One region of the Ectopseudomonas oleovorans genome, then DNA from elsewhere that is predicted to be linked to it. Evidence: predicted binding sites of a transcription regulator. Region 1 holds the regulator's gene; each other region holds the start of a gene.
What was found. The regulator sigma-54, encoded in region 1, starts transcription at its own class of promoters, with help from an activator protein. The targets are predictions, from matches to a motif close to ANTGGCATNNANNTTGCTNT.
Positions count from the first base shown of each region.

Region 2: a site for sigma-54 is predicted at 2,429-2,448, ahead of N5J71_RS02830 (flagellar basal body rod protein FlgF). Genes of this name have one in related genera too.
Region 3: a site for sigma-54 is predicted at 7,222-7,241, ahead of N5J71_RS19585 (CmpA/NrtA family ABC transporter substrate-binding protein). Genes of this name have one in related genera too.

Region 1 covers NZ_JAOCLK010000004.1:56,840-66,500, forward strand. The annotation lists gene lptB (LPS export ABC transporter ATP-binding protein) at 1-517, shown strand, start outside; gene N5J71_RS03425 (RNA polymerase factor sigma-54) at 811-2,304, shown strand; gene hpf (ribosome hibernation-promoting factor, HPF/YfiA family) at 2,404-2,712, shown strand; gene ptsN (PTS IIA-like nitrogen regulatory protein PtsN) at 2,725-3,189, shown strand; gene rapZ (RNase adapter RapZ) at 3,192-4,049, shown strand; gene N5J71_RS03445 (HPr family phosphocarrier protein) at 4,064-4,336, shown strand; gene pmbA (metalloprotease PmbA) at 4,392-5,738, opposite strand; gene yjgA (ribosome biogenesis factor YjgA) at 5,868-6,386, shown strand; gene tldD (metalloprotease TldD) at 6,408-7,850, opposite strand; gene N5J71_RS03465 (carbon-nitrogen hydrolase family protein) at 7,853-8,701, opposite strand; gene N5J71_RS03470 (YhdP family protein) at 8,751-9,661, opposite strand, start outside.
Region 2 covers NZ_JAOCLK010000003.1:96,053-105,713, reverse strand. The annotation lists gene flgC (flagellar basal body rod protein FlgC) at 1-301, shown strand, start outside; gene N5J71_RS02840 (flagellar hook assembly protein FlgD) at 312-1,001, shown strand; gene flgE (flagellar hook protein FlgE) at 1,026-2,330, shown strand; gene N5J71_RS02830 (flagellar basal body rod protein FlgF) at 2,486-3,226, shown strand; gene flgG (flagellar basal-body rod protein FlgG) at 3,260-4,045, shown strand; gene flgH (flagellar basal body L-ring protein FlgH) at 4,096-4,785, shown strand; gene N5J71_RS02815 (flagellar basal body P-ring protein FlgI) at 5,027-6,106, shown strand; gene flgJ (flagellar assembly peptidoglycan hydrolase FlgJ) at 6,114-7,295, shown strand; gene flgK (flagellar hook-associated protein FlgK) at 7,304-9,325, shown strand; gene N5J71_RS02800 (flagellar hook-associated protein 3) at 9,365-9,661, shown strand, end outside.
Region 3 covers NZ_JAOCLK010000051.1:18,453-28,113, forward strand. The annotation lists gene N5J71_RS19545 (bifunctional protein-serine/threonine kinase/phosphatase) at 1-459, opposite strand, end outside; gene N5J71_RS19550 (nitrate/nitrite transporter) at 576-1,787, opposite strand; gene N5J71_RS19555 (thioesterase family protein) at 2,489-2,932, opposite strand; gene N5J71_RS22430 (polysaccharide lyase family 7 protein) at 2,982-3,182, opposite strand; partial or broken gene N5J71_RS22580 (polysaccharide lyase family 7 protein) at 3,333-3,856, opposite strand; gene N5J71_RS19575 (ABC transporter ATP-binding protein) at 3,954-4,745, opposite strand; gene ntrB (nitrate ABC transporter permease) at 4,931-5,782, opposite strand; gene N5J71_RS19585 (CmpA/NrtA family ABC transporter substrate-binding protein) at 5,795-7,078, opposite strand; gene N5J71_RS19590 (hypothetical protein) at 7,465-7,779, opposite strand; gene N5J71_RS19595 (hypothetical protein) at 7,935-8,327, shown strand; gene N5J71_RS19600 (crotonase/enoyl-CoA hydratase family protein) at 8,447-9,136, opposite strand; gene N5J71_RS19605 (hypothetical protein) at 9,324-9,542, shown strand; tRNA gene N5J71_RS19610 (tRNA-Ser) at 9,636-9,661, shown strand, end outside.

The DNA.
Region 1 (9,661 bases):
GCCCATGCACGGTCGCGCGCGCGCCGGCATCGGCTACCTGCCGCAGGAAGCCTCGATCTTCCGCAAGCTGTCGGTGACCGACAACATCATGGCCATCCTCGAAACGCGCAAGGACCTGGACCGCGCCGGGCGCCAGGCGGAACTGGAAAGCCTGCTGCAGGAATTCCATATCCACCATATCGCCGACAGCCTCGGCATGAGCCTGTCCGGCGGTGAGCGACGCCGCGTGGAGATTGCCCGCGCGCTGGCCACCAACCCCAAGTTCATTCTGCTCGACGAACCCTTTGCCGGGGTCGACCCGATCTCCGTCGGCGATATCAAGCAGATCATCCATCACCTCAAGACCAAGGGCATCGGCATCCTGATCACCGATCACAACGTGCGCGAAACCCTGGACATCTGCGAAACCGCCTACATCGTCAACGATGGGCAACTGATCGCCGAAGGTGACGCCGAGACCATCCTCGCCAACCAGACGGTGAAAGAGGTTTACCTGGGCCACGAATTCCGCCTGTAGCAGGCTGCGTGAAAACTACTGCACTCGGTGATGCTGCGTTAAAAACAGGCTCAAAATGCTCATTTACAGTCGTAAACTGCGCTTTCTCGCCTGTTTTTGCGGGGCCGCCATCGGTATTGCCTCACCTTCGCTCGCTACGCTTTCACACAACCTGTAGGTCGCTCACTATTTCGCTACAGAAATATTGCAACCCCTAGGCAAAAACGAGAAATTCAGGCATATAATTTGCTTCCTGGCGGCGCTTCGGCGCCCTGATGTGGAAGGCGTAACTCGCCAGTAAATTAAGGTCTGCAATGAAACCATCGCTAGTCCTCAAGATGGGCCAGCAGCTGACGATGACCCCGCAGCTGCAACAGGCTATCCGCCTCCTCCAATTGTCTACCCTGGACCTGCAACAGGAAATACAGGAGGCACTGGAATCCAATCCCATGCTCGAGCGCCAGGAAGACGGCGACGACTTCGACAACAGCGATCCAATGGCCGATGGCGCCGAAAGCGCCACTCCGAACCCGAACAAGGAGGACAGCTACCAGGAAACCACCCCCACGGTGGACAACCTGGAAGAAGGCGAGTGGGGCGAGCGCATCCCCAACGAGCTGCCGGTCGATACCGCCTGGGAAGACATCTACCAGACCAGCGCCAGCAGCCTGCCCAGCAACGACGATGACGAGTGGGACTTCACCACCCGCACTTCCAGTGGCGAGAGCCTGCACAGCCATCTGCTCTGGCAACTGAATCTGGCCCCCATGTCGGACAAGGACCGCCTGATCGCCGCCACCCTGATCGACTGCATCAATAACGACGGTTACCTCGAGGAAACGCTCGAGGAAGTGACCGAATCCTTCGACCCCGAGCTGGATGTCGAACTGGACGAAGTGGAAGTGGTGCTGCACCGCATCCAGCAGTTCGAACCGGCCGGTATCGGCGCCCGCGACCTGCGCGAGTGTCTGCTGCTGCAACTGCGTCAGTTGCCTGCCAACACCCCCTGGCTGAACGAAACCCAGCGCGTGGTCGGCGACTATCTGGAGCTGCTCGGCAGCCGCGATTACGCCCAGCTGATGCGTCGCACCAAGCTCAAGGAAGACGAACTGCGCCAGGTCATCGACCTGATCCAGCGCCTGAATCCGCGTCCGGGTTCGCAGATCGAGTCCAGCGAACCGGAATACGTCGTGCCCGACGTTATCGTGCGCAAGCATAACGAACGCTGGCTGGTGGAGCTGAACCAGGAAGCCATGCCGCGCCTGAGGGTCAACCCGCAGTATGCCGGCTTCGTCAAACGCGCAGACTCCAGCGCCGATAACACCTTCATGCGCAACCAGTTGCAGGAGGCCCGCTGGTTCATCAAAAGCCTGCAGAGCCGCAACGAAACGCTGATGAAGGTGGCCACACAGATCGTTGAGCACCAGCGTGGCTTCCTCGACTACGGCGACGAGGCGATGAAGCCTCTGGTGCTGCACGACATCGCCGAAGCCGTGGGTATGCACGAGTCGACGATTTCACGCGTTACCACGCAGAAATTCATGCACACCCCGCGTGGCATTTACGAGCTGAAATATTTCTTCTCCAGCCACGTCAGCACCTCCGAAGGCGGCGAATGCTCGTCCACCGCGATCCGCGCGATCATCAAAAAACTGGTTGCAGCAGAAAACGCGAAAAAGCCGTTGAGCGACAGCAAGATCGCTGGTTTACTGGAGGCACAAGGCATCCAAGTCGCCCGTCGGACGGTCGCCAAGTATCGCGAGTCCCTCGGTATAGCGCCCTCCAGTGAGCGCAAGCGACTGATGTAGGCCAGATCGACTGAAGGCACAAGGTCTTCAGGCCAACGTGTTCCGGCGGCGGGTCGAATAGGGCCCGTCTCTTACACAAGGCAACAAGGAGAAAGCGGTATGCAAGTCAACATCAGTGGACATCAGCTGGATGTGACCGACGCCCTGCGTGACTACATCGGCGAGAAACTCGGCCGACTGGAACGCCACTTCGACAAGATCACCAACGTACAGGTGACCATGGAGGTCGAGAAACTCAAGCAGAAGATCGAAGCCACCCTGCATGTCGCCGGCGGCGAAATCGTCGCCAATGCCGAACATCAGGATATGTACGCTGCCATCGACCTGTTGGCCGATAAACTCGACCGTCAACTCATCAAGCACAAGGAAAAGCAGCTCGAGCGTCTGCAAGGCGCCACGGCCCGCTAACATTCCCTATCCATGATCCGACTTGAAAATATCCTGACCCCCGGCCGTTCCCTGGTGAACGTGCCGGGCGGCAGTAAGAAACGCGTGCTCGAACAGATCGCCAATCTGGTTGCGCGCGACCTGCCCGACCTGGATGCCCAGGACGTCTTCGAAAGCCTCATCGCCCGCGAGAAGCTCGGCTCCACCGGCTTCGGCAACGGCATCGCCATTCCCCACTGCCGCCTGGCTGGCTGCAGTGCCCCGATCAGTGCAGTCCTGCACCTGGAGACGGCAGTCGACTTCGACGCCATCGACGGCGCACCGGTCGACCTGCTGTTCGTCCTGCTGGTGCCGGAGGCGGCCACCGATGCCCACCTCGACCTGCTGCGCCAGATCGCCAGCATGCTTGATCGCCAGGATGTACGTGAACGTCTGCGCCAGGCCAAGAGCGGCGAAGATCTCTATCAGGTCGTCGTGGACATTCAGAACGGTCAATAAACATGCGCCTGATCATCGTCAGCGGTCGCTCGGGCTCGGGCAAGAGCACCGCCCTCGATGTACTTGAGGACAACGGTTTCTACTGCATCGACAACCTGCCGGCCGGTCTGCTGCCGGACCTCGCCGAGCGCTTCCTGCCGCACAGCGACATGCTGCTGCCGCAAGTGGCCGTTTCCATTGATGCACGCAACCTGCTGAGCCAGCTCAAGCGCTTTCCGGAGCTGCTCGAAGAAGTACGCAAACGTAATATCCGCTGCGATGTGCTGTATCTCGACGCCGAAGACGAAACCCTGCTCAAGCGCTTTTCCGAAACCCGCAGACGCCACCCGCTGACCAACGATAACCGCTCGCTGGCCGAAGCCATTGCGTACGAAAGTCTGCTGTTGGCGCCGATCACCGATCGTGCCGATCTGAAGATCGACACCACCCGCCTGAATCTCTACCAGCTGCGCGATACGCTCAAACTGCGCCTGCTCGGCCAGACACAGACCGGAACCGCCTTTCTCGTCGAGTCCTTCGGCTTCAAGCGCGGTATGCCGGTGGACGCCGATCTGGTGTTCGATGCACGCTGCCTGCCCAATCCCTACTGGAAGCCGGAACTGCGCGACTACTCCGGCCTGGATCAACCGGTGATCGACTACCTGGCTGCGCAGCCGGAGGTCGAGGAGATGTATCAGGACATCCTCGCCTATCTGGAAAAATGGCTGCCACGCTTCGCCGCCAGCAACCGCGCCTATGTCACCATCGCCATTGGCTGCACCGGTGGTCACCACCGCTCGGTGTACCTGGCCAACCGCCTGAGCCAGGCACTCAAAGACTCGCTGAAGAACGTCCAGGTGCGTCACCGCGACCTCAGCTAAGGAATCCTGCCGCGATGCCAGCACGTGAAATCACCATCATCAACAAACTTGGTCTGCATGCCCGCGCCGCGGCGAAGTTCGTCGGTGTAGCGAGCACCTACCCCTGCCAAGTGCGCATCGGCCGCAGCGCCGACAGCCTGGTAGACGGCAAGAGCATCATGGCGGTGATGATGCTGGCTGCCGGCAAGGGCACCAATGTGCACCTGCTGACCGAAGGCGAGCAGGACGAAGAAGCGATGGCCGCCCTGGTAGGCCTGATAGAGAACTACTTCGACGAAGGCGAGTAATACCTCCAGCCAAAACGAAGGCCACCCACGGGTGGCCTTGTCGTTACTGCCGACTTCAACTGCCGGCGACGGTCATCTTCTCGATCAGCACCGAGCCGGTGCAGATATTGCCACGCCGCTCCAGGTCACAACCGACTGCAACGACCTGGCGGAACATGTCGCGCAGATTGCCGGCGATGGTTACCTCCTGCACCGGGAACTGGATCTCGCCGTTCTCCACCCAGAAGCCCGCCGCGCCGCGCGAGTAATCCCCCGTCACCAGATTCAGCCCCTGGCCCATCAGCTCGGTAACCAGCAAACCGCGCCCCATGCGCCGAATCAGCGCCTGCTGATCCTCATCGCCATGGGTGATGAACAGGTTGTGCACACCTCCTGAGTTGGCAGTGCTCGGCAAACCCAGCTTGCGCCCGGAATAGGTGCTAAGTACGTAGGACACCAGCTCTCCCTTCTCCACGAACGGCTTGGCATAAGTGGCCAGGCCATCACCATCGAAAGCCGCGCTGCCCAGTGCGCGCGGCAGGTGCGGACGCTCGTCTAGAGTCAGCCACTCGGGAAAAAGACGCTGGCCGAGTGCGCCTTCGAGGAAAGAGGAGTGACGATAGAGATTGCCGCCCGAGATTGCCGCCAGCAGGTGACTGAACAACCCGCCGGCAAGCTCGGCAGCGAACAGCACCGGCACCTCACAGGTCGGTACCGGTCGTGCACCAAGGCGGCTGACCGCACGCTCGGCAGCCCGCTGGCCGATACCCTTAGCATCAGCCAGTAGTTCACCCTGACGGTTGACGTCATACCAGTAGTCGCGCTGCATCTGCCCTTCTCCTTCGGCGATCATCACGCAGCTCAGGCTATGGCGGGTGCTGGCGTAACCGCCGACGAAGCCGTGGCTGTTGCCGTATACGCGACAGCCTTGGTGGGTATTGAGGCTGGTGCCATCGGCGTTCTTGATCCGCGTGTCAGCGGCGAAAGCCGCGGCCTCGCAGGCCAGCGCCTGCTCCACCGCCTGTTCAGGGGTGATCGACCAGGGGTGATAGAGATCGAGTTCAGGCAGTTCACGGGCCATCAGCGCGGCATCGGCCAGGCCGGCGCACTCGTCCTCGCTGGTATGTTTGGCAATCGCCAGGGCTGCCGCCACGGTCTCGCGAATGGCCTCGCTTCCGGTGGCCGAGGTGCTGGCCGAGCCCTTGCGCTGGCCCACATACAGGGTGATGCCGAAACCCTGGTCGCGATTGAATTCGACGGTCTCCACTTCGCCCTGGCGCACCGTGGTGGACAGACCCTGACCAGCCGATACCGTCACCTCGCAGGCACTGGCACCCTGGCGCCTGGCTTCGGCGAGAATGGCCTCGACCTGCTCTTGCAGCACTGGCAAGGCCTGCGGCCCGATGCGTTCTACTTCACTCATAACCACTCCCGATTCTCTTGGCGCAGGCACTCTTTGTACGAAACCCAAGGCCTGCTCTCGACTGCCCGTCCGCGGGCCGGCAGTCACGGTTACTGCTATCATGGCGGCGTTTCCCTCTGGACCCACCCCATGTCTGATTCCTACGACGACTTCTCCCTGGAGAAGAGCAAATCCCAGGTCAAACGCGAACTGCATGCCCTGCAGGACCTTGGCGAGCGACTGACCACGCTCAAGGCGGATCTGCTGGCCAAGATGCCACTGACCGATGCCCTACGCCGCGCGCTCGCCGAAGCGCCGAAACATACCGCCAATGCCGCGCGCAAACGCCACATCCAGTTCATCGGCAAGCTGATGCGCGAACAGGATGTCGACGTGATCGGCGCCATGCTCGACCAGGTGGACAGCTCCACCCGCGAGTACAACGAACGCTTCCATGCCCTCGAACGCTGGCGCGACCGCCTGATCGCCGAAGGCGACAGCGCGCTGGAAAGCTTCGTCGAGCTCTACCCCGACGCTGACGTCCAGCACCTGCGTGGCCTGGTGCGTCATGCGCAGCACGAAGCGGCGCGCAACAAGCCACCAGCCGCGGCGCGCAAGGTGTTCAAGTACATCCGTGAGCTTGACGAAATCCAGCGCGGCCTACGCTAGACATCGTCATACCGGCGCGACTCACGCGCCGGTACCACCTACGGTGATCGCGTCGATCTTCAGCGTCGGCTGGCCGACGCCTACCGGCACCGACTGGCCGTCCTTGCCGCAGGTGCCGACGCCGCTGTCCAGCGCCAGGTCGTTGCCGACCATGGACACCCGGCTCATGGCCTCCGGGCCATTGCCAATCAGGGTGGCGCCCTTGACCGGCGCGGTGATCTTGCCGTCCTCGATCAGGTAGGCCTCGCTGGTGGAAAAGACGAACTTGCCGCTGGTGATGTCCACCTGACCGCCGCCAAGATTGGCGCAGTAGATGCCTTTCTTCACCGAGCGGATGATTTCCTCCGGGTCGCTCTCGCCGGCCAGCATGTAGGTGTTGGTCATGCGCGGCATCGGCAGGTGCGCATAGGATTCACGACGACCGTTGCCGGTGGCGGCCACGCCCATCAGGCGCGCGTTGAGCTTGTCCTGCATGTAACCCTTGAGCACGCCATTCTCGATCAGCGTGGTGCACTGGGTCGGCGTGCCTTCGTCGTCGACGCTGAGCGAGCCACGCCGTCCGGCCAGGGTGCCGTCGTCGACGATGGTGCACAGGCTGGACGCCACCTTCTGCCCGACTTGGCCGCTGTAGGCCGAGCTGCCCTTGCGGTTGAAGTCGCCTTCCAGGCCGTGGCCGACCGCTTCATGCAGCAGCACGCCGGACCAGCCAGCGCCCATCACCACCGGCATGCTGCCAGCGGGTGCAGCGATGGCTTCGAGGTTGACCAGCGCCTGACGCAGCGCCTCGCGGGCATAGCCCATGGCGCGGTCTTCTTCCAGAAAATAGCGGTAGTCGGTACGTCCGCCGCCGCCATGGCCACCGCGCTCGCGGCGCCCGTTCTGCTCGACGATGACACTGACATTGAAGCGCACCAGCGGGCGGATATCAGCGCTGAGGCTGCCGTCGTGGGCCGCCACCAGAATGCGATCCCAAACCCCGGCCAGGCTCACGGTAACCTGCTTGATGCGCGGATCCAGCGCGCGCGTGGCACGGTCGATACGCTGCAGCAATTCAACCTTCTCGGCGCGGTCCATGACGTTCAGTGGGTTGTCTTCGGCATACAACTGGGTCACCTGCGGGCTGACGAACGCCTGCACGCGGCCCTGTTGGCCGGCGCGCGAGATCGAACGTGCGGCCCGGGCAGCTTGCGTCAGGGCATCGAGGCTGATGGCGTTGCTGTAGGCAAAACCGGTCTTCTCGCCCGACTGGGCGCGCACACCGACCCCCTGATCGAGATTGAAACTGCCTTCCTTGACGATGCCATCCTCCAATACCCAGGTTTCCGAAACCTGGCTTTGAAAGTACAGGTCGGCGGCATCGATACCTGGGCCTGCGACGTCACCCAGTACGCTGCTGAGGCTGTCGAACGTCAGGTTACCGGGCGCAAGCAGGTGCTCGCTGACGGATTGCAACATCGTATTCATGGTCACTCCACAACGATCGGACGCGGTACGTCCGATGAAAAGAATCGGCGGTGCTGCTGCACCGGCATGCGTTGGCGAATGTTCGCCTGCTCGGCGGCATCACGGGCAGCCAGCAGAGCACCGTCGCCCTGATCCTGCTCGACCACTACCTTACCCCAGGGGTCGATGATCGCCGAATGGCCAAAGGTCATGCGCTGCCCCGGGTGCTCGCCGCCCTGCCCGGCGGCCAGCACATAGCACTGGGTTTCGATGGCACGGGCGCGGGTCAGCACCTGCCAATGCGCCGCGCCAGTCACGGCGGTGAACGCCGCCGGCACGCTGATCAGCTCGGCGCCGGCTTCACGCAGCGCAGTGAACAGCTCGGGGAAGCGCAAGTCATAACATACGCTCAGGCCCAGACGCCCGACCGGCGTATCCGCCACCACGACGCGTTGGCCATGGGCGAAATCATCGGACTCGCGATAACGGCCACGGTTGTCGGCCACCTCGACATCGAACAGATGCAGCTTGTCGTAACGGGCCACACGCTCGCCCTGATCGTCGATCAACAATGAGCAGGCGTGCGGTTTGCCGTCGGCATCATCATCCGGCGGTAGCGGCAAGGTGCCGGCCACTATCCATAAACTGAGGTCACGAGCAGCGCGTTTCAACCAGGGCAGGATCGGCCCCTCGCCCAACGCCTCGGCCCGCCCGATGGCAGCCAGGTCGCGGCGGCCCATGGCAGCGAAATTCTCGGGCAGCACGACAAGGCGCGCACCGCCCTGGGCTGCACGCTCCAGCATGCGCCGCGCCAGGCGCAGATTGGTTTGCACGTCATCCTGGCTGACCATCTGGATTACAGCGAGATTCATGGCGACACTCTTCAGGGCTTGATGCAACAGCCTACGCCAAGAAGCGACTTCATTGCGGTTTTTCGAAGGGTTTGTCGAAGCTGATCTGCGGATCCTGCAGCGGGCCCTTGACGTCGTACTGGACGCTGGCGAAACGCGCAACCTTGTCACCGAGCAACTTGTCGGCCACGAACAACGCCCCGCCAATGGCCGGCGCGCCGACAATAAGTGCTGCCAGTGGCAAGTTGTTGGTCACCGGCAGGGTCACCAGCAGCTTGGCGTCGATGCGCTCATCGCGCATGTCCAGATTGCCATTGAGCTCCAGGTTGCTGGACGGCCCCGTCAGGGTGATCGGCTCCCGGGTGACGAACAGACCATTGGTGGCCTGCAGGTTACCCTTGACCCGGTCGTAACTCAGCCCCTTGCCCAGCAGGTCGGAGAAGTCCAGGCGCAGACGCCGGCCAATCGAGTTGAAGTTGAGCAGGCCGAATACCCGCAGCGCCTGGGCCGAGCCCTGCACTTCGACGAACTGGCCCTTGCGTAGCGAAGGATCGAGATTTCCGGAGAAACGCCGGAGCGAGAACCACGCCGGAGAACCGGGCCAGGTAGCATCGGCGTCTACCCGGAAACTTTCGCTGGTAACGCTGGGGGCATAATCCCAGGCTTGCAGAATGTCGCCGAGATCCTTGCCCTGCAGACGCCCCTTGTACCAGCTTTGGGTGTTGCCAGGCGTGCCTCGCCAGCCACCACTACCACCAATCTTCAGCCCCTGCAGATCGAGGTCGAGTTCATCGAAACGCACGCCCTGCGCCTCGGGCCTGACCTTGAGCGACCAGGCGCCCAGCACCTTGTCGCCACGCTGTACACGCTGAATACGGATATCCATGGCCGGCAGCGTGCCGGGATCGAAATCGGCCAGGGGATCAGGCGCATCGACGACCTTCGCTGCTTCGGCGTCAGGCGCCGGCAGGCGTACATACT
Region 2 (9,661 bases), on a different contig from region 1:
GTTCGCCACCGTGTTCCAGCAGTCGCAGAACAGTGGTAGTGGTTCGCTGTTCGCCGAGCAGGACGAGGCGGGGAGTGGGGTGCAGGTGCTCGGCATCGTCGAGGATCAGAGCAATCTCGACATGCGCTACGAGCCCAGTCATCCGGCAGCGAATGCGGATGGGTACGTGTTCTATCCGAACGTCAATGTGGTCGAGGAAATGGCGGACATGATTTCGGCCAGTAGAGCCTTTCAAACCAATGCGGAAATGATGAATACCGCCAAGACCATGCTGCAGAAGGTTCTGACCCTGGGTCAGTAAGGACATAGCCATGAGCACCACAGAGACTGTTTCCAGCAGCGTGCTGTCGACATACTCCGGCACCTCGACCAGCAACACCAACGAATCCAGCTACTCCAGCCTGGGCAAGGATGACTTTCTGATGCTGCTGGTGACCCAGTTGAACAACCAGAACCCGCTGGATCCGCAGGACAACAGCGAGTTCGTGGCTCAGCTTGCGCAGTTCAGCAGCCTGGAAAGTCTGACCAATATCTCCGCTTCGATGGACTCGCTGCTGGGCAGCTATCAATCGTCGCAGGCTTTGCAAGCCTCTTCCCTGGTGGGGCGCAGCGTGATGGTTTCCGCCAGCAGCACCCAGGTGGATGGTGTTTCGGGGCTGACCGGCACGCTGGTGGTTCCAACGGCGGCCGACAACGTCTCGGTGAGGGTTTACGACGAGGCGGGCAGCCTGGTCAAAAGCATACCGCTGGATAATCAAAGCAGCGCTGGCCTGGTGGACTTCACCTGGGACGGCACCGATGAGAGCGGCCAACTGCTGCCCGCGGGCACCTACAAATTCTCGGCCTCCGCGTCGCTGGGTGGCACGTCCACCGCGCTGGAAACCTATCTGCCGGCAACGGTCAACAGCGTGACGCTCGGCATCGGGGGCGGCGACATGACGCTGAACCTGGCGGGTGCCGGAAATGTCGCGCTATCCAAAGTCATCAGCGTCGGCCAGTAATCAACAGGCATCGGGAGATAAGACATGACGTTCAATACGGCGCTCAGTGGGTTGAAGGCGGCCAGCACCCACCTGGATGTAACGGGCAACAACATCGCCAACACCGGGACGACGGGCTTCAAGTATTCGCGTGCGGAGTTCGCGGACCTCTATGCCAGCAGCATGTTCGGCACCGGCAGCAACGCGGTCGGCAGTGGGGTGATTACGGCGGATATCGCCCAGCAGCACACCCAGGGCAACATCAGCTACACCGACAACAGCCTGGATCTGGCCGTCAATGGCAGTGGCTATTTCATCGTCAACGATGGCGGCACCCAGCTCTACACCCGCTCCGGCGCGTTCAAGGTGGACAATCAGGGCAACGTCATCGACAACTCGGGCAACAACCTGATGGGCTACGGGGTGGACGCCGATGGCAACCTGGTCAATGGCGTGCTGACCAATCTGACCGTCGACACCAGCAACCAGGCGCCGAATGCCACCTCGACCGTTACCCAGGGGGTGGCGCTCAACTCGTCCGAGACGGTGCCCACCATCGCCTTCGACCCCACGGTCTCCGGTTCCTTCAACTGGTCGACCTCGGTGAGCCTGTACGACTCCCAGGGCAATGAGCACACCATGACCCAGTACTTCGTCAAGGAGGCGAGCAACGAGTGGAGCATGCACGTGCTGATCGACGGGCGCAATCCCGGTGATCCCGCCAGCACCGATCCGTATCAGGCGTCGCTGTCGTTCGACACCTCCGGCAGGCTGCAGGCATCGGCCTCCAGCGACTTCACGGTCAATGCCGATGGCACCATCACGCTGGCCGACTGGGTGCCGGCGACCATCACCGACGCCACCACCGATCCGGTCACCTGGGGCGACAACGGTGCCGCGGCGAGCACATCGGGGGTGACTCTGGATCTACGCAACATGACCCAGACCAATACCCGCTTCGCGGTCAACAGCCTGTCGCAGGATGGCTATACCACCGGTCAGTTGTCCGGGCTGTCGGTGGACGAGACCGGGCAACTGTTCGCCACCTATACCAATGGCCAGGCCAATTTGATTGGCCAGGTGGCGCTGGCCACCTTCGCCAACATGCAGGGGTTGACGCCGGTGGGCGGAACGGCCTGGAAGCAGTCGCTGGCCTCGGGCGAGCCGGTGATAGGTACGCCGGGCTCCGGTACGCTGGGCTCGATCGTCTCCGGTGCGCTGGAGGATTCGAACGTCGACCTGACCGCGCAACTGGTCGACCTGATCATCGCGCAGCGCAACTACCAGGCGAATGCCAAGACCATCGAAACGGAGAATGCGATCGCCCAGACGATCATCAACATCCGCTGACGGCGGCGGGCGGCATATTCTTGCCGCCGTCAAAAGGGCCTTCCGTGATGGAGGGCTTTTTTGTTTTTTAAAAACAATAACTTACTTAAAATTATTAGCCTGGCACGTGCCTTGCTTTGATCTGTCCGAGAGTCGTTTTCACGGCGGAGGTCGAAGTGGACAAATTGCTTTATGTCGCCATGTCGGGCGCGAGCCAGAACACCTATGCGCAAAAGGCGCATGCCAATAATCTGGCGAACATTTCCACCAGCGGGTTTCGCGCCGATCTGGAACAGGCGCGGGCCATGCCGGTTTTCGGTGACAGCTATCCGGCGCGGGTCTACGCCATGTCCGAGCGGCCCGCTACGGATTTCACGCCCGGCGTACTGCAGGAAACCGGGCGGGATATGGATGTTTCGATAGAGGGTGATGGCTGGATTGCCGTGCAGGCCCCGGATGGCTCCGAGGCTTATGTACGCACCGCCAGCCTGTCGATCGATGCCCTAGGCATGCTGCGCACCGGCAATGGGTTGCCGGTCATGGGCAATGCCGGGCCCATCGCCGTGCCGCCCGAGGAGAAAGTCGAGATCGGTCAGGACGGCACGATCAGCATTCGCGCCCTGGGCGAAGCGCCGAATGTCCTGGCCGAGGTCGACCGCATCAAGCTGGTCAACCCCGATACCGCGCAGATGCGCAAGGGGCGCGACGGCCTCATCCATATGAGAGACGGCCAGTTGCTCGAAGCGGATGCCAACGTACGCCTGCATTCTGGCTTCCTGGAGAGCAGCAACGTGAGCGCCGTCGGAGAGATGACGGCCATTCTCGCCCTGTCCAGACAATTCGAACTGCACGTCAAGATGATGAACACGGCCAAGGAGGGCTCCGAGTCCATGGCCCGTGTCATGCAGATCAGCTAACGAGTAGCGCCCGCGCAGGGCGAGGAGATAGACATGCTTCCAGCGCTTTGGGTCAGCAAGACCGGTTTGTCCGCCCAGGACATGAATCTGTCGGTGATATCCAACAACCTGGCCAACGTTTCGACCACCGGCTTCAAGCGCGACCGGGCCGAGTTCCAGGATCTGCTGTACCAGATCCGCCGTCAGCCAGGCGCTCAATCGACCCAGGACAGCGAGCTGCCGTCCGGCCTGCAACTGGGTACGGGGGTACGGATCGTCGGTACCCAGAAGAACTTCACCACGGGCAGCCTGCAGACCACCGACCAGCCACTGGACATGGCGATCAACGGGCGCGGTTTTTTCCAGATTCTGCTGCCCGATGGCACCATCGGCTATTCGCGCGACGGCACGTATCACCTCGATTCCGACGGCCAGATCGTCACGTCGAACGGCTTCGCCCTGGAGCCGGCCATCGTCGTGCCCGCCGAAACCCAGACCTTCACCGTCGGGGAGGATGGCACGGTGTCCGTGACCACCGCCAACAGCGCCGCGGTGCAGATCATCGGCAACCTGCAGACCGCCGATTTCATCAATCCGGCCGGCCTGCAGGCGATTGGCAACAACCTGTTTCTGGAGACCGCTTCCAGTGGCGCTCCGCAAGTGGGAACGCCGGGCCTCAATGGCCTGGGCACCGTTTTGCAAAATACCCTGGAAAACTCCAACGTCAGTGTCGTCGAGGAAATGGTCAACATGATCACGACACAGCGCGCCTACGAAATGAACTCGAAGGTCATTTCCACGGCCGATTCCATGTTGCAGTTCATCACGCAGACGCTTTGAGTCTGATCGGGATCGCTAGGGCGGGCAGAGTGTTGGATGTGAGGTGTGCGATGAAAGGTCTGATTGTGTTGACGTCGGTTTGTCTGCTGCTGGGGGGGTGCGTGGCGCCTGCGCCCAAGGCGGACGATCCCTATTATGCACCCGTGTTGCCGCGTACGCCGCTGCCGGCCAACGCGACCAGTGGCGCGATCTACCAGGCCGGTTTCGAGAGCAATCTGTATGACGATCGAAAGGCTTTTCGCATCGGCGACATCATCACCATCACCCTGGAGGAGCGCACCCAGGCGAGCAAGGCGGCCCGCTCCGACATCAGCAAGGACAGTTCCGCCAATATCGGGCTGACCTCGTTGTTCGGTGGAGGGGTGTCGGCCACCAACCCGCTGACGCGAAACCGGATGGATCTGGGAACCCAGTTCAACGGTTCGCGGGACAGCGCCGGCGATGCCAGCGCGGCGCAGAGCAACAGCCTCACCGGCTCGGTCACCGTGACCGTGGCCGAAGTGCTGCCCAACGGCGTGCTGGTGGTGCGTGGCGAGAAGTGGCTGACGCTCAATACCGGCAATGAAATGGTGCGGATTGCCGGGCTGATCAGGGCCGACGACATCGCCAGCGACAACACCGTTTCATCCACTCGGGTCGCCGACGCCAGGTTGACCTACTCGGGAACCGGTTCCTTCGCCGACGCCAGCCAGCCAGGTTGGCTGAGCCGATTCTTCCTCAGCCCGCTGTGGCCGTTCTGAGGACATGAACATGAAAACCTGGATGACCTCTGTCGCCGTAGGGCGGGTGCAACCCGCCAGATCGCCTGTGGGAGCGAGCTCTGCTCGCGAAGCTTTTACCGAATTGCGGGTTCGCGAGCAGAGCTCGCTCCTACAACGGACACCTGTGCATTCGCAGTCGGCCTCCTGCCGTCAGCAGTTCGCCTGCGCCTATCGCGGCCAGCGCCGCCGTGGTGCCAACGACTGGCTGCTGCTGGCGATCATGCTCGCCTGCCTGCTGATCAGCCAGCAGGCCCAGGCCGAACGGCTCAAGGATCTGGCGTCCATTCAAGGGGTGCGCAGCAACCAGTTGATCGGCTACGGCCTGGTGGTCGGCCTCAACGGCAGCGGCGACCAGACCACCCAGACCCCGTTCACCGTACAGACCTTCAACAACATGCTGGCGCAGTTCGGCATCAAGGTGCCGACGGGCGGCAACGTGCAACTGAAGAACATCGCCGCGGTGTCGGTGCATGCCGACCTGCCGCCGTTCGCCAAGCCGGGGCAGACCATCGACATCACCATCTCCTCCATCGGCAATGCCAAGAGCCTGCGCGGCGGCAGCCTGCTGATGACGCCGCTCAAGGGCATCGACGGCAACGTCTACGCCATCGCCCAGGGCAACCTGGTGGTCGGCGGCTTCGACGCCGGCGGCGCCGACGGCTCGCGGATCACCGTCAACGTGCCGTCCGCCGGGCGTATCCCCGGTGGCGCCACGGTGGAGCGTCCGGTGCCGAGCGGTTTCGACCAGGGCAACTACCTGACGCTGAACCTCAATCGTCCGGACTTCACCACGGCGAAGAACATCGTCGACCAGATCAACGACCTGCTCGGCCCGGGCGTGGCCCAGGCCATCGACGGCGGCTCGATCCGCGTCAGCGCGCCGCTCGATCCCAACCAGCGCGTCGATTACCTGTCGATTCTGGAAAACATCGAAGTCAATCCCGGCCAGGCCGTGGCCAAGGTCATCATCAACTCGCGCACCGGGACCATCGTTATCGGCCAGAACGTCAAGGTGCAGCCGGCTGCGGTGACCCATGGCAGCCTGACCGTGACCATTACCGAAGACCCTATCGTCAGTCAGCCCAACGCCCTGGCCGGTGGCGATACCGCGGTGGTGCCGCGCTCGCGGGTGAATGCCGATGAGGAGGCCAAGCCCATGTTCAAATTCGGCCCTGGCACCACCCTTGATGAGATTGTTCGCGCGGTTAATCAGGTGGGCGCCGCGCCCTCGGATTTGATGGCCATCCTTGAGGCGCTTAAACAAGCAGGCGCCTTGCAAGCCGACCTGATAGTGATTTGAGGTAGCCATGAATACATTGTCAGCAGGCGCACGCAAAACCAGCGATTCTGCCGCCTATACCGACCTGAATCGCCTAGCCGGCATGAAAACCGGAGAGCAGCGCGACAGCGAAGGCAATATCCGTAAGGTTGCCCAAGAGTTTGAAGCGCTGTTCATCAACCAGATTTTCAAATCCATGCGCTCGTCCAACGAGTCGATCGCCAAGGACAGCCTGTTCGACAGCGATACCACGCGCCATTATCAAGAAATGCACGACCAGCAATTGGCCATCCACCTCTCCCGTGAGGGCGGCGGTATTGGTTTGTCCGATGTGCTGGTGCGGCAGATGAGCGGATTGCGCGGTGAGGCGCCGCGCCGCAGCCCATTCGGCCATAGCGTGGAGCAGCCTGAGAACAGCCTTGCCGCGCCGGCCGCGGCCGAGCACAACCGCCTGGATCGTCACTCCGACAGCGCTACCACTCCGGTGTCCCAGGCCGCATTGCTCAACCAGCGCCGGCTGTCCCTGCCGCCGCGCCTGGAAGATCGCCTGTTGGCGGGCATTGTCCCGACTACCGGGGCGCAACCCCCCAGCGGGAGCGACTGGTTGCCGGCCAAGGCCACGGCCGCCAAGCCCACTGAAGCGCTGGACACCTCGGTCCAGCCGGCACGTCAGCAGCCGCCGCTGGCCAAAGGCACGCCGGCATTCGCCTCCGCGGAGGAGTTTGTCGAGACCATGCTGCCCTTGGCCCGCGAGGCCGCCGAGCGCATTGGTGTCGAGCCGCGTTACCTGGTGGCCCAGGCGGCCCTGGAAACCGGCTGGGGCAAGTCGATCCTGCGCCGTGGCGATGGTGGCAGCAGCCACAACCTGTTTGGCATCAAGACCCACGGGCAGTGGCAAGGGGACTCGGCGCGCGCGATCACCAGCGAATACCGCGGGGGCGAAATGGTCCGTGAGCCGGCCAACTTCCGGGCCTACGACTCGTACAAACAGAGCTTCCATGACCTGGTCGATTTCCTGCAGAGCAACCCACGTTACCAGGAGGCCCTGGCGGCCACTGGCAACTCCGAGCGGTTCGTCAACAAGCTGCAGTCGGCCGGCTACGCCACGGATCCGCAGTACGCCCGCAAGATCAGCCAGATCGCCCGCAAGATCGACGCGACCTACCAGACCATTGCCCGCGCCGACGGCGCCTCCACCCGGACGCTCTGAGGTGACTCATGGCTGATCTTCTCGCAATCGGGGTTTCCGGCCTGCGCGTGAGCCAGACCGCGCTGGCCGTGACCGGCAACAACATCACCAATACCGATACTCCCGGCTATACCCGCCAGCAGGCGATGCAGGTTTCCAATAACTCGCAGCAACTGGGCGCGACCTACCTCGGCAGTGGCGCCTCGATCACCGACGTGCGGCGTATCTACAGCGGCTACCTGACCACCCAGGTGCGCACGGCCACCGCGCTGGACAGCGATGCGCAGACCTACCTGACCCAGATCAGCCAGGTCAACTCGCTGCTGGCCGACAGCACCACCGGCATCACCGCGGTGATGGAGAACTTCTTCGCCGCCCTGCAAACCGCGGCCGCCAGCCCTACCGATACGGCGTCGCGGCAGTTGCTGCTGACCCAGGCCGAGACCCTGAGTGAGCGCTTCAACTCGATTTACAACCAGTTGACGGAGCAGAACAGCTACATCAACCAGCAGTTGTCGAGCATGGTTCAGCAGGTCAACAGCCTGGCGGCCAGTGTCGCCCAGTACAACCAGGCCATCGTCAATGCCTCCGCTTCCGGCGCCTCGCCCAACGACCTGCTGGACCAGCGCGACGAGGCGGTGCGAGAGCTTTCCGAGCTGATCGGGGTCACCGTGGTCGAGCAGGATGGCAGCTACAACCTGTTCATCGGCAATGGCCAGCCGCTGGTGGTGGGCGGCAGCGCGGCGCAACTCAGCGCGGTGCCGAGCGCCGACGACCCGTCGCGCTATGCCCTGCACCTGACGCAGAACGGCAATTTCACGATAGACGTCACCTCGTCGATCACGGGAGGACAGATCGGTGGCCTGCTGCGCTACCGCGAAGAAGTGCTCGACACCACCCTCAACGACCTCGGACGCCTGGCGCTGGTGCTCGCCGACCAGGTCAACAGCCAGCTCGGCCAGGGGCTCGACCTCAATGGCCAATTGGGCGCCATGCTGTTCAGCGACATCAATGAGCTGACCCTGCAGCAGCAGAGAAGCCTGGGGCAAGCCGGCAACAGCGATACCTCCGCCAACCTGCGCGTGTACATCGACGACACCAGCGCGCTCAGTACCAGCGACTACGAAGTGACCTTCACCAGCGCTACCGGCTACAGCGTCAGGCGCCTGTCCGACGGCAAGGACATGGGCAGCTACGACCTGACCGATTCGCCGCCGCCGGTGATCGATGGCTTCACCCTGGCACTCGACAGCGGCAGCGTGGCGGCCGGAGACCGGTTCACCATCCTGCCGACCCGCCATGCGGCGGGCGACATCAAAGTGAGCATGACCGACTCCAACCAACTGGCCTTCGCCGCCCCCCTGGCGGCGACCCTGACCACCGGCAACGTCGGCAGCGGCAGCGTCAGCCAGCCGAGCCTGATCACCCTGATCGACATCTACGACGCCGCCGCCGTTGCCGACATGCAGAGCAGCCTGGAAAACGGCATGCCGATCAAACTGGTCTACGACGCGCCCAGCGGCGGCGCCCAGGGCTACACCCTGTACGACGTTGCTGGCAACAGCATCGGCAGCGGCAGCATCGTGCCGGGGCAGAGCAACGTCGTGACGGTCAGCGTTCCCGCCAACCCGCCCAGCGTGCCCAGCGAATACGCCTTCGAGATGACCCTGGCCGGTTCCCCGGCGGCGGGCGACAGCCTGACCATCGCCTTCAACGGCGACGGCACCGGTGACAACCGCAACGCCCTGGCGGTGCTGGAACTGCAGACGGCCAAGACCGTCGCGGTCAATGGCAACAACGGCATGAGCCTGACCACCTCCTACAGTTCGCTGATCGAAACCATTGGCGCCAAGACCAGTCAAGCCCAGCTCGACGCCGCCGCCACGGAAGCCATCCTGGCCCAGGCGACCAGCAGCCAGTCGTCGCTGTCCGGGGTCAACCTGGACGAAGAGGCGGCCAACCTGATCAAGTTCGAGCAGTACTACACGGCGGCGGCGCAAATCATTCAAGTTGCGCGCACCACGTTCGATACCCTGATCAACAGTTTTTGACGCCGCATCCTTGATGCGGCCCGTATGAGGCATGACCCCATGAGCACGCGCATCTCCACCTCGCAGATGTTTCAGACCAGCATCTCCGGCTATCAGAAAGGTTACGCCGAGATCGTCAAGACCCAGCAGCAGATCTCCAGTGGCGTGCGCATCCAGACCCCCGCGGACGATCCGGTCGGCGCCGCGCGCCTGTTGCAACTGGAACAGCAGCAGGCCCAGCTCGAACAGTACAGCGCCAACATGACCACGGCCACCAACTCGCTGACCCAGCAGGTGGCCCTGCTCGACACCGTGATAAACGTACTGCAGAACGCGCGTGAACTGGCCGTCCACGCG
Region 3 (9,661 bases), on a different contig from region 1:
GGCGCGCTTGAGCACGTGCTGCATGCCCGGCTGTTCCCAAACGTGGTCCTCGGTCAGGCGCAGCAGCTGGCCGTCGCGCCACAGGTAGGCGCGGCTGTCGCCGATGTGCGCCAGGGTGTAGCGACGCCCGCGCAGCACCAGGGCGGTAAGGGTGGTCAGCAGCGGCTGGCCGCCGCCATTGGCCTGCAGCCAGCGGTTATGGGCAATGAGCAGGCGGTCCAGGCTGTGCTGCACCGGCCAGGTTTCCGGGGTGGAGTAGTAATCCAGTGCCAGCGCCTGCAGGGTCGCGCGTGCGGCCAGGCCGCCGTCGGCGCACTGGCTGACACCATCAGCCAGACCGAGCAGGTAGCCCTTGCTGGCGGCCAGGGCTGGCGCCGGGGTAACCACACGCAGGGCGTCCTGGTTCTCGCTGCGCGGGCCGGTGGCGCTGGTTTCGCCGATGCTCAGTTGCAGGGCCATGATGCGGTTTCCGTAGATCTTTGGACCGTAGGGTGCGCCGTGCGCACCAGGTTCGACGCAAATCGCTGGTGCGCGCGGCGCACCCTACGGAGTGTGGCCGGTCGTCGAGAACTCGCTCACACCCGTGCGGCGGTCACCGCGGCGCTACCCCAGGTGGTGCGCCAGCGCTGCTTGACCCCATGCAGGCCGATCCAGGCCAGCACGCCGAGGCTGGCGAACAGCCAGAGGCCCAGCTGGTAGTCGCCGGTGTGTTGCTTGATGGTGCCCAGGCCTGCAGCGAGGAAGAAACCACCGATGCCGCCGGCCATGCCGATCAACCCGGTCATCACGCCGATTTCCCTGCGAAAACGCTGCGGTACCAGCTGGAACACCGCGCCATTGCCAGCACCAAGGCCGAGCATGGCGGCGACGAAAAAGGCCAGGGCGGCGTTCGCGCTGGGCAGGTTGAAGCCCACCACGGCAACGCACAGCGAGGCGATGGTATACATCATCAGCAGTGTACGAATGCCGCCGATGCGGTCGGCCAGAGCGCCGCCCAGCGGGCGCAGCAGGCTGCCGGCGCAGACGCAGGCGGCGGTGTAGTAACCGGCGGTCACCGGGTTCAGCCCGTACTGGTCGCTGAAGTAGCCGGGCAGGGCGCTGGCCAGGCCGATGAAGCCGCCGAAGGTGACGCTGTAGAAGAACATGAACCACCAGCTGTCGCGATCGCCGAGGGCCTTGAGGTAGTCGCCGAAGGCCTTGGGCTTGGGCCGCTCCGGCGCATTCTTGGCCACCAGGGCGAAGATCACCAGGGTCGCCAGCAGCGGGATCAGCGCCCAGCCGAACACGTTCTGCCAGCCGGACAGCGCGGCCAGGCCGGGGGCGAACAGCGCTGCCAGCACGGTGCCGGAGTTACCGGCGCCGGCGATGCCCATGGCCTTGCCCTGGTGCTCCGGCGGGTACCACTGCGAGGCCAGCGGCAGGGCCACGGCGAACGCCGCGCCGGCGAAGCCGAGGAACAGGCCGAGCAGCAGCGCCTGCTCGTAGCTGCCGATGCCGATCTGCCAGGCGCAAAACAGCGCGACTATCACCACCACCTGGCCGAGCAGGCCGGCGGTCTTTGGCGACAGGCGGTCGGCGAGAAAGCCCATCAGCAGACGCAGCACGGCGCCGGCGAGAATCGGCGTGGCCACCATCAGGCCGCGTTGCTGGGCGTTGAGGTCGAGGTCGGTAGCGATCTGCACCGCCAGTGGGCCGAGCAGGTACCAGACCATGAAGCTCAGGTCGAAATAGAGGAAGGCAGCAAACAGGGTGGGGGCGTGGCCGGCTTTCCAGAAACTTGTATTCATCGATCACCTCATCAGCGAGAAGGAGCCCGGCCAGGCGCGGCGAACCATGGTCGTGGACACGGCGGCCGCGCCTGCCGGGAAGGCCGTGCACGTTTGGTGCAGAGCCCTGCGGCCGAAGCCACAGCAGGTTTGCGCGATTGCGGTACAGGCTCGGATCGCGATGCCTGCGCCGGCCCCGGTCACTGGGGCGAACACGAAAAAAAAACGCCGCTTCACCACAGGCCATGAAGGCCGGATGAGGCGACGTCGTTGTCGTGAGGGAGGTGGCCGCCGTTGGCTACCTGCTGAGAGGGAACAAGCAAGAGCCGAGCCAACCGGGCAGAGGCTCTGGGATCAGGCGTTACGCACTTTCAGTACGCGCAGTACTGCCGTAAAACGAGGCGCTTGCGCCGTCTATGCCCCCGAATGGGGCGATCGCTGCGTGCTGAGAGAGGCTTGAGACTGGACGCTGGAAAGTTGGCTAACGCTGGTTGCGTGAGTGGGTAGCGGCGCGGTCAGCAGGGCGAGTGCCAGCAGATTGCTCAGCAGCCCCGCCTGACGGGCACGGTGGTAGGTGTCGGTCATCCTCGATCCCCCCTTTTTCTGTTCTGACCTAGGCGTAGCAGATGAATGGCGAAGTGTCACGGTATTGGCAGCAATAACTGTGCAAGTTTTGCCTGGTGTCTGTACGCCCGCAGCCCTGAAGTATCGGAAACCTGGAGTCAGTCGAGCCGATTGACCTTGGGGAACTTGACGCTGAAGGCTTCCGGCATCGGCACCACTTTCGACTGCAGATAGTCGAAGAACACGAAGCCGGACTTGGCCATGGCCACCAGCGCACCATCGGCCGGACGGGTGATGCGGAAGGTGATATCGCCGCCATAGCGGTTGAAGTCCATCACCCCGACCTCGAACAGTAACTGGTCGCGCGCATGGGCTTCGGCGCGGTAGGTGGTGGCCTGGTCAGTGACGATGATGCCGATACCCTTGCCGTCGGTTTCCTGAATGCCGAACTCGAAGAGAAAGCGGGCGCGCGCCTCGGAAATCATCGAGATCATCGAGTCGTTGCCCAAGTGGTTGGCGCCGTTGATGTCGGTGACGCGTACGGTCAGGTGAGTGCTGTAGCAGTACTGGTCTTCGGGAAAGTCGAGGGTCAGGCGCGCCATGGTCGAGTCATCGCAAAAGGAAGGCGATGATTGTAAGCCGCCTCATACCTCAGCGGTGCAGGCTGTTGAGGTGAAAGAAGGTGACGCGGCCGCCTTCGTCGTCCTCGCCATAATTGTCCTGAATGTAGGCGCCGGCCTTGAAGTACAGGTACTGGTCACGCCAACTGCTGCTCAGTTGGTGGTAGAAGGAGCCGGTATCACCCTCGCTGCTGTTGACACTGACACCAAGGCGCCCGCTGGGTAATGCCAGTCAGTTAAGGCTGTACGCGTTTGGCTCCCCTCTCCCGTTTACGGGAGAGGGGCTGGGGGAGAGGGCCGAAATACCGCGAAACGGCCATTTACCCCTCTCCGAACATGGCTCGCCAGAGGGGCGAGGGGACTCATCGTAGGCAGTCGGCGCTTAACTGATCAGCATTAGCCCGCTGGGTGTAATACGCAGGTCGTAACCGAAGCGTTCGCCCAGTTGCACGTTTTCCGCCAGCAGGATGTTCTGCACGGCAGTGTCGCCTGGCTGGTCGCGCAGCAGCAGTTCCAGGCGGCCGACGCCACGGCGGTAGTGGTATTGCAGCTTGACCAGCGGATCATTCTGACTACCCGGCACATCGGTGCTGTGGATCTGACCGATCACCACCTTGTTGCGGCTGGGCACCTGGTCGACCTGCAGCACGGCACTGAGATAGCTGTCCGAACTGGCATGCAGCCAGTTATCGAGTGTGCCGTCGTGCTGGGTTTCGCGCAGTTCGCTACGCGGATAGCGGGCTCGGGCGTGGTCGAACCGGTGACCGGTACCCAGAAGGTCACGCTGCCGTCGGCATTGCGGCGAAAGTAACGGCTCTCGTAGCCGTTGTTCAGGCGCTGGGTGGTGATGGTGATGGGCGTCGGTTCGGTGGGAATCGACAGATTCCAGGTGCTGAGGTCGAGCACGGGATTCTCTGCTTGTCAGTTGAGGACATTCGTTCGTCCCTGCGATGAGCCAGAGGTTCAACCGCTCCAGCCCTTGAGCCAGAGCGGTTGCCGGTACTCAGGCGGCAGGCCGCTGCTGACGCTGGTAGAGGAACTCGAGCACGGAGGTGCGATAGGCGTGGTACTGCGGGTCGTTGGCCAGAGCCAGTCGATCACGCGGACGAGGCAACTCGACGGTGAGGATTTCACCGACAGTGGCGGCCGGGCCGTTGGTCATCATCACGATGCGATCGGACAGCAATACGGCCTCGTCCACGTCATGGGTGACCATCACCACCGTGCTCTGGGTTTCGCCGACGATACGCAGCAGCTCGTCCTGCAGGTGCGCGCGGGTCAGGGCGTCGAGGGCACCGAACGGCTCGTCCATCAACAGCACCTTGGGCTCCATGGCCAAGGCGCGGGCGATGCCGACCCGCTGCTTCATGCCCCCGGAAATTTCGTTGGGATGCTTGTGCATGGCGTGCGCCAGGCCAACCATGTTCAGCGCCTGTTCGGTACGAGCCTTGAGCTGCTCCTTGTTCTCGTGTTCGCCGAACACGCGTTCCACTGCCAGGTGCACATTGCCGAAGCAGGTCATCCACGGCAGCAGGCTGTGGTTCTGGAACACCACGGCGCGCTCCGGGCCGGGGCCGTCGATTTCGCGACCGTTGCAGATCAGGCCGCCCTCGTTGGCATCGAGCAGGCCGGCGATCAGGTTGAGCACCGTCGACTTGCCACAGCCGGAGTGGCCGATCAGCGCGACGAACTCGCCGCGGGCGATGCTCAGGTTGACGTCTGCCAGTGCCTGGAAGCGGCCTTTCTTGGTGTCGAAGTGCTTGCTGACAGCGGTCAGCTCCACGAATTTGTCCATCGGAGTTCTCCCGTTCTGGCGCCGTGCCCCGGATTTAATCAGAGACACTTTCATTTAAAACAAAGACTTGGCGTCTACTGTTAAACTGATTTGTAAGCTCGCGTAGCCCAATGCAATTCGGGGAAACGGAGATCGCGTTCCCTGATTGCATCTCATTGGGCTACGAGTTGGCCGAACGCGCCTCTTCAGCTTGCGTAGTCAAAGCGTTTGGCGATCAACAGCAGCATCTGCTCCAGCGCCAGGCCAACCAGGCCGACGATGATGATGGCGATGAGAATGTGCTCGACGTTGAGGTTGTTCCATTCGTCCCACACCCAGAAGCCCAGGCCGATGCCGCCGGTGAGCATCTCCGCGGCGACGATCACCAGCCAGGCCACGCCGATGGCCAGGCGGATGCCGGTCATCAGGTGCGGCAGCACGGCGGGAAACAGGATGCGCGTCAGCACCTTGAACTCCGACAGCTTCAGCACGCGGGCCACGTTCAGGTAGTCCTGCGGCACGCTGGCCACGCCGGCGGCGGTGTTGAGGATGATCGGCCAGATCGAGCTGATGAAGATCACCCAGATCGACGCCGGGCCGGCCGCCTCGAACACCAGCAGGCCAATAGGCAGCCAGGCCAGCGGCGAGACCGGGCGCAGCAGACTGATGATCGGCGCGAGCATGCCGGCGAGGAAGGCGAAACGGCCGATGGCGAACCCCAGGGGAATGCCCACCAGCGCCGCCAGGCCGAAGCCAACCCCGACGCGGCCGAGCGAGTTGAGGATGTTCCAGCCAATCCCCATGTCGTTGGGGCCGTTGTCGTAGAAAGGATCAGCGAACAGCACCAGGGCGGCCTGCCAGGTGCTCAAGGGGCCGGGCAGGCCCTCGCTGTACTGCGCCAGCAACGACCAGAAGCCGATAAAGGCGAGAATGCCGAGGAGCGGCGCGATGCTGGTCTTGCACAGGTTGCCCAGGGTTTCGACACTCGGTAGCAGGGCCGTGGGCGAAAAGCGCGGTTTGACGCTGTGCGGCAGAGGCGTTTTCAGGGGCGCATTCATATCGACCTCCGATCAGGCTTTGATGGTAAAGGAGTCGGCGTAGGCGGCTGGATTGCTGCCATCCCAGACCACGCCGTCGATCAATGTGCTGCTGCGCAGCGGGCTGCTCGGCACCGCCAGCTTGAGGGCGCTGGCAGCCTCGGCGTAGAGCGCGGTCTGGTTGACCTGCGCGGCCACGGCGGCGTAATCCGGCGCATCCTTGAGCAGGCCCCAGCGCTTGAATTGGGTGAGGAACCACATGCCGTCGGAGTGATAGGGAAAGTTGACGCTGCCGTCCTTGCAGAAGGCCATGGCATGTTCGTCCTTCCAGCTGTTGCCGAGGCCGTCCTCGTACTGGGCGAGAAAGCGCGGCTCGATCACCTGCACCGGCGCGTTGACGTAGGCCTTGCCGGAAATCAGTTTGGCGGTGCTCTTGCGGTTCTCCTCGCTGGCCTCGATGAAGCGGCTGGCATCGAGAATCGCCATGATCAGCGCGCGGGCGGCATTGGGATACTGCTCGATAAAGGCGCGGGTGGTGCCAAGCACTTTCTCCGGGTGGTCCGGCCAGATCTGCTGGGTGGTGGTGGCGGTGAAGCCGATCTTGTCGAAGATCGCCCGCGCGCCCCAGGGCTCGCCGACGCAGAAGCCATCCATGTTGCCGACACGCATATTGGCGACCATCTGCGGCGGCGGCACGACGATGGTCTTCACATCGCTCATGGGGTTGATGCCGACACTGGCCAGCCAGTAATACAGCCACATGGCGTGGGTACCAGTTGGGAATGTCTGGGCGAAGGTCAGCGGATTGCCGCCTTTCTTCACGTGTTCGGCCAGTTGCGCGCCGTTGGTCACACCGGCCTCACGCAGTTGCTTGGAGAGGGTGATGGCCTGGCCATTCTGGTTCAGCCCCATCAGCACTGCCATGTCCCGCTGTGGCCCCGCCAGGCCGAGCTGAGCGCCGTACATCATGCCGTAGAGCACATGAGCAGCATCCAGTTCGCCAGTGTTGAGCTTGTCGCGCACGCCGGCCCAGGAGGCCTCCTTGCTCGGGTTGATGGTCAGGCCGTATTTCTCGCCGAAACCCTGGGTGGCGGCGACCACCACCGAAGCGCAATCGGTCAGGGGAATGAAGCCGACGTTCAGCGCGGCTTTTTCCGGCGCGTCGGAGCCGGCCGCCCAGGCTGCACTGCGCAGCGAAGCCGGCGCCGACAGGCCGAGTGCGGCGATGCCGCTCACGGCGCCGGCCAGGGCGATGGATTGCTTGAGGAAATTGCGGCGGCTGGTGGCCAGGGGCTTGTTCGAATCACGATCGGTCATGAGTTTAATCCTTGTCAGGCGCATAAACAAAAACGGCGTACGCCAGGCCGCCTCGATGAGAGGAAGGTGACCTGACGGACGCCGTTGTCCGTGATCCTCGGCCCGCCGCCGTTGGCGTGCTACGCAGGATGGTTGACAGGGACTTAGCAAGGGGCTTGCCAGCTTTCGTGCACAGCGGCCGAGTAGCGGCATGTGGCACCTGACAGGTAGGGGCCGGATGCCGGCTTTCCAGAGGCTAGCTGTTTAGGATCAATAAGTTGCAGCTGTGTTCTGAGAAGATTTTGAAGTGTGTGGAGCGAGCGCACGCTCAGCTCACCCCACATGCTTCTGAGCCAATGCCGTGCATGAGTGGGCGCCGCTGAGCCTTTTTGGTTCGTATCGTAGGCTCAGGATGCCGGTTGAACGCGCGCCTCCTCGACGAAGTCGCGCAGCCAGCGCAGCACTTCGACGGCTTCCCAGCGAGCTGGATCGAACAGCGCATAGGCCAGCCCCTGATAGCCGACCACATCCAGTTGCCGATGGTAGCCGGCGCGCTGCAGCAGCGCCTCGATCTCGGCGAAGCAGGTGTTGAAGTGCTGACGATTGAAAGGGGTGCGGCTCTCGGTGACGATGCCCTCGAGCTGCAGATCCTCGACCATCTCGTGTACCCGCTCCAGCGGCATGCGGTTCACTCGGTGTTTTAGCTGCAGTACGTCCAGCATGATGGCGCTCCTGTGCAATCGATCATTTACCTGCGATATAGCCTAATCGAAAAATACTGTACAAATAAACAGTATTGAGTGATATTGGCCTCACTTAGGCGACAACAACCCGTCCACCACCTGAAGGTGGGCGCCTTGCGAGGGGGGTATTGGCAATGCAACAGATGCTGATGACGATTGTGCTATTGGCCCTGCTGAGCGGCTGCGCGCAACCGCAGATTGATCGGCCACAGGCCAACGGTGCCTATCTAGTGATCGAGGGCGAGCAGGCCTGGGCCGTGCTGGTCTCCGATGGCCAGCGTGTCGAGGAGACGGGCATAGTGCTCGATGTGATTCGACTACCCAGCCATCACTCCAACATTGCCGCCAGTTACGTGATCGAAACGCCCAACTGCGGCAAGCTGCAGTGGCTGACCGAGCGCCATGGTGCTGCAGAGGGTGAAACCACGCTGTTGCCGGCCGCCTTCAACGAGCAACTGAGCAAGCCCGGCTGCGTGCTCGCGCAAGGCCTGAGCCGAGCCTGGACGGCCCTGGATTATTCCGGCTGACCCGTTGGGTGCGCCGCGCGCACCGACATTCGCCGGCGGGGTAATTGGCGAGACGCGCAAAGAAAAAGCGCCGCGACCTAAACGGAAGCGGCGCTTTTCATTTATGGGGTACCGAGTGCTTACAGCAGGTGTTGCTTGTCCATTTCGATGGCGGCATCGAGGGTTTCCAGCAGCGCCTTGCGCACCTTCAGCTTGGTGTTCTTGTGCGCGGTCATGTTGATCTTCTTCATCTGCTGCGCCACCGCCTGAGTGGTAGCCAGCAATTGCTCGGCCGGCACCACCTTGTCCAGGAAGCCGGCCTCTACCGCGCCAGCCGGGTCGAACATCTCGCCATTGATCACCGAACGGTGGAACGCCGACTTGCGCAGACGATCACGGGCCAGTTCGATACCGACGTGGTGCATGGTCATGCCGATCTGTACTTCATTCAGGCCGATATTGAACGGACCTTCCACACCGATACGGTAATCGGCCGACAGCAGGATGAAAGCACCCTTGGCCACGGCATGACCCGGGCAGGCGACGATGATCGGGTAGGGGTGGGCAAGCATGCGTCGCGCCAGCGTGGAGCCAGCAGCCACCAGGTTGATTGCATTCTGCGGGCCGGATGTCATCACCTTCAGGTCATAGCCGCCGGAAAGAATCCCCGGCTGGCCAGTGATGACGACGATGGCGCGATCCTGCTCGGCGCGGTCGAGGGCGGCATTGAACGCAGCGATCACGTCAGGCGAGATGGCATTGACCTTACCATTGCTCAGGGTGAGGGTGGCGATGCCGTCTTCGAGTTGATAGCTGATCAGGTCGCTCATGGCGGTTTTCCTTGTTGGAGCCTTGGGGGCGAATGTTGGCAGAAGGTACTCAGCCGAAGCGCTCTGGTAAAGCGCCGCGGCTGACTGGCTGGTCAGTGTTTTTGCCTATCGCGGCGATGCCGGATGGCAATTGGTCGAACGCAAAGCCAGGCCTTTAAGGTGAGCAGCGAACCGAAGGAGCTGCCCCATGAACACTCTCTACTCCATCCTTTATATGGTCACTGTGACCGGCCTGCTGCTGGCATCGGTCGTGCTCAGCGAAACCCTCTACCTGCGCAGCCCATCCGGCGTGCTGCTGCTATTCGGCTTGGGTCTGCTCATGTCCCTGGGTTTTCTGCTGTTCGGCCACATTCGCTTCGACGAGCAGCCCTGCGAGAAGCGCGAGGAAAACCCGCTTCGCTCTTAAGCGCATGAATCCTTTAAAAAAAATTTGCCATCGGGAAAACATTCGACTACATTAGCGCGCCTCGACGGGGTAAACGCTAAAACGTCGAGATCCGGTGAAGTGTCCGAGTGGTTGAAGGA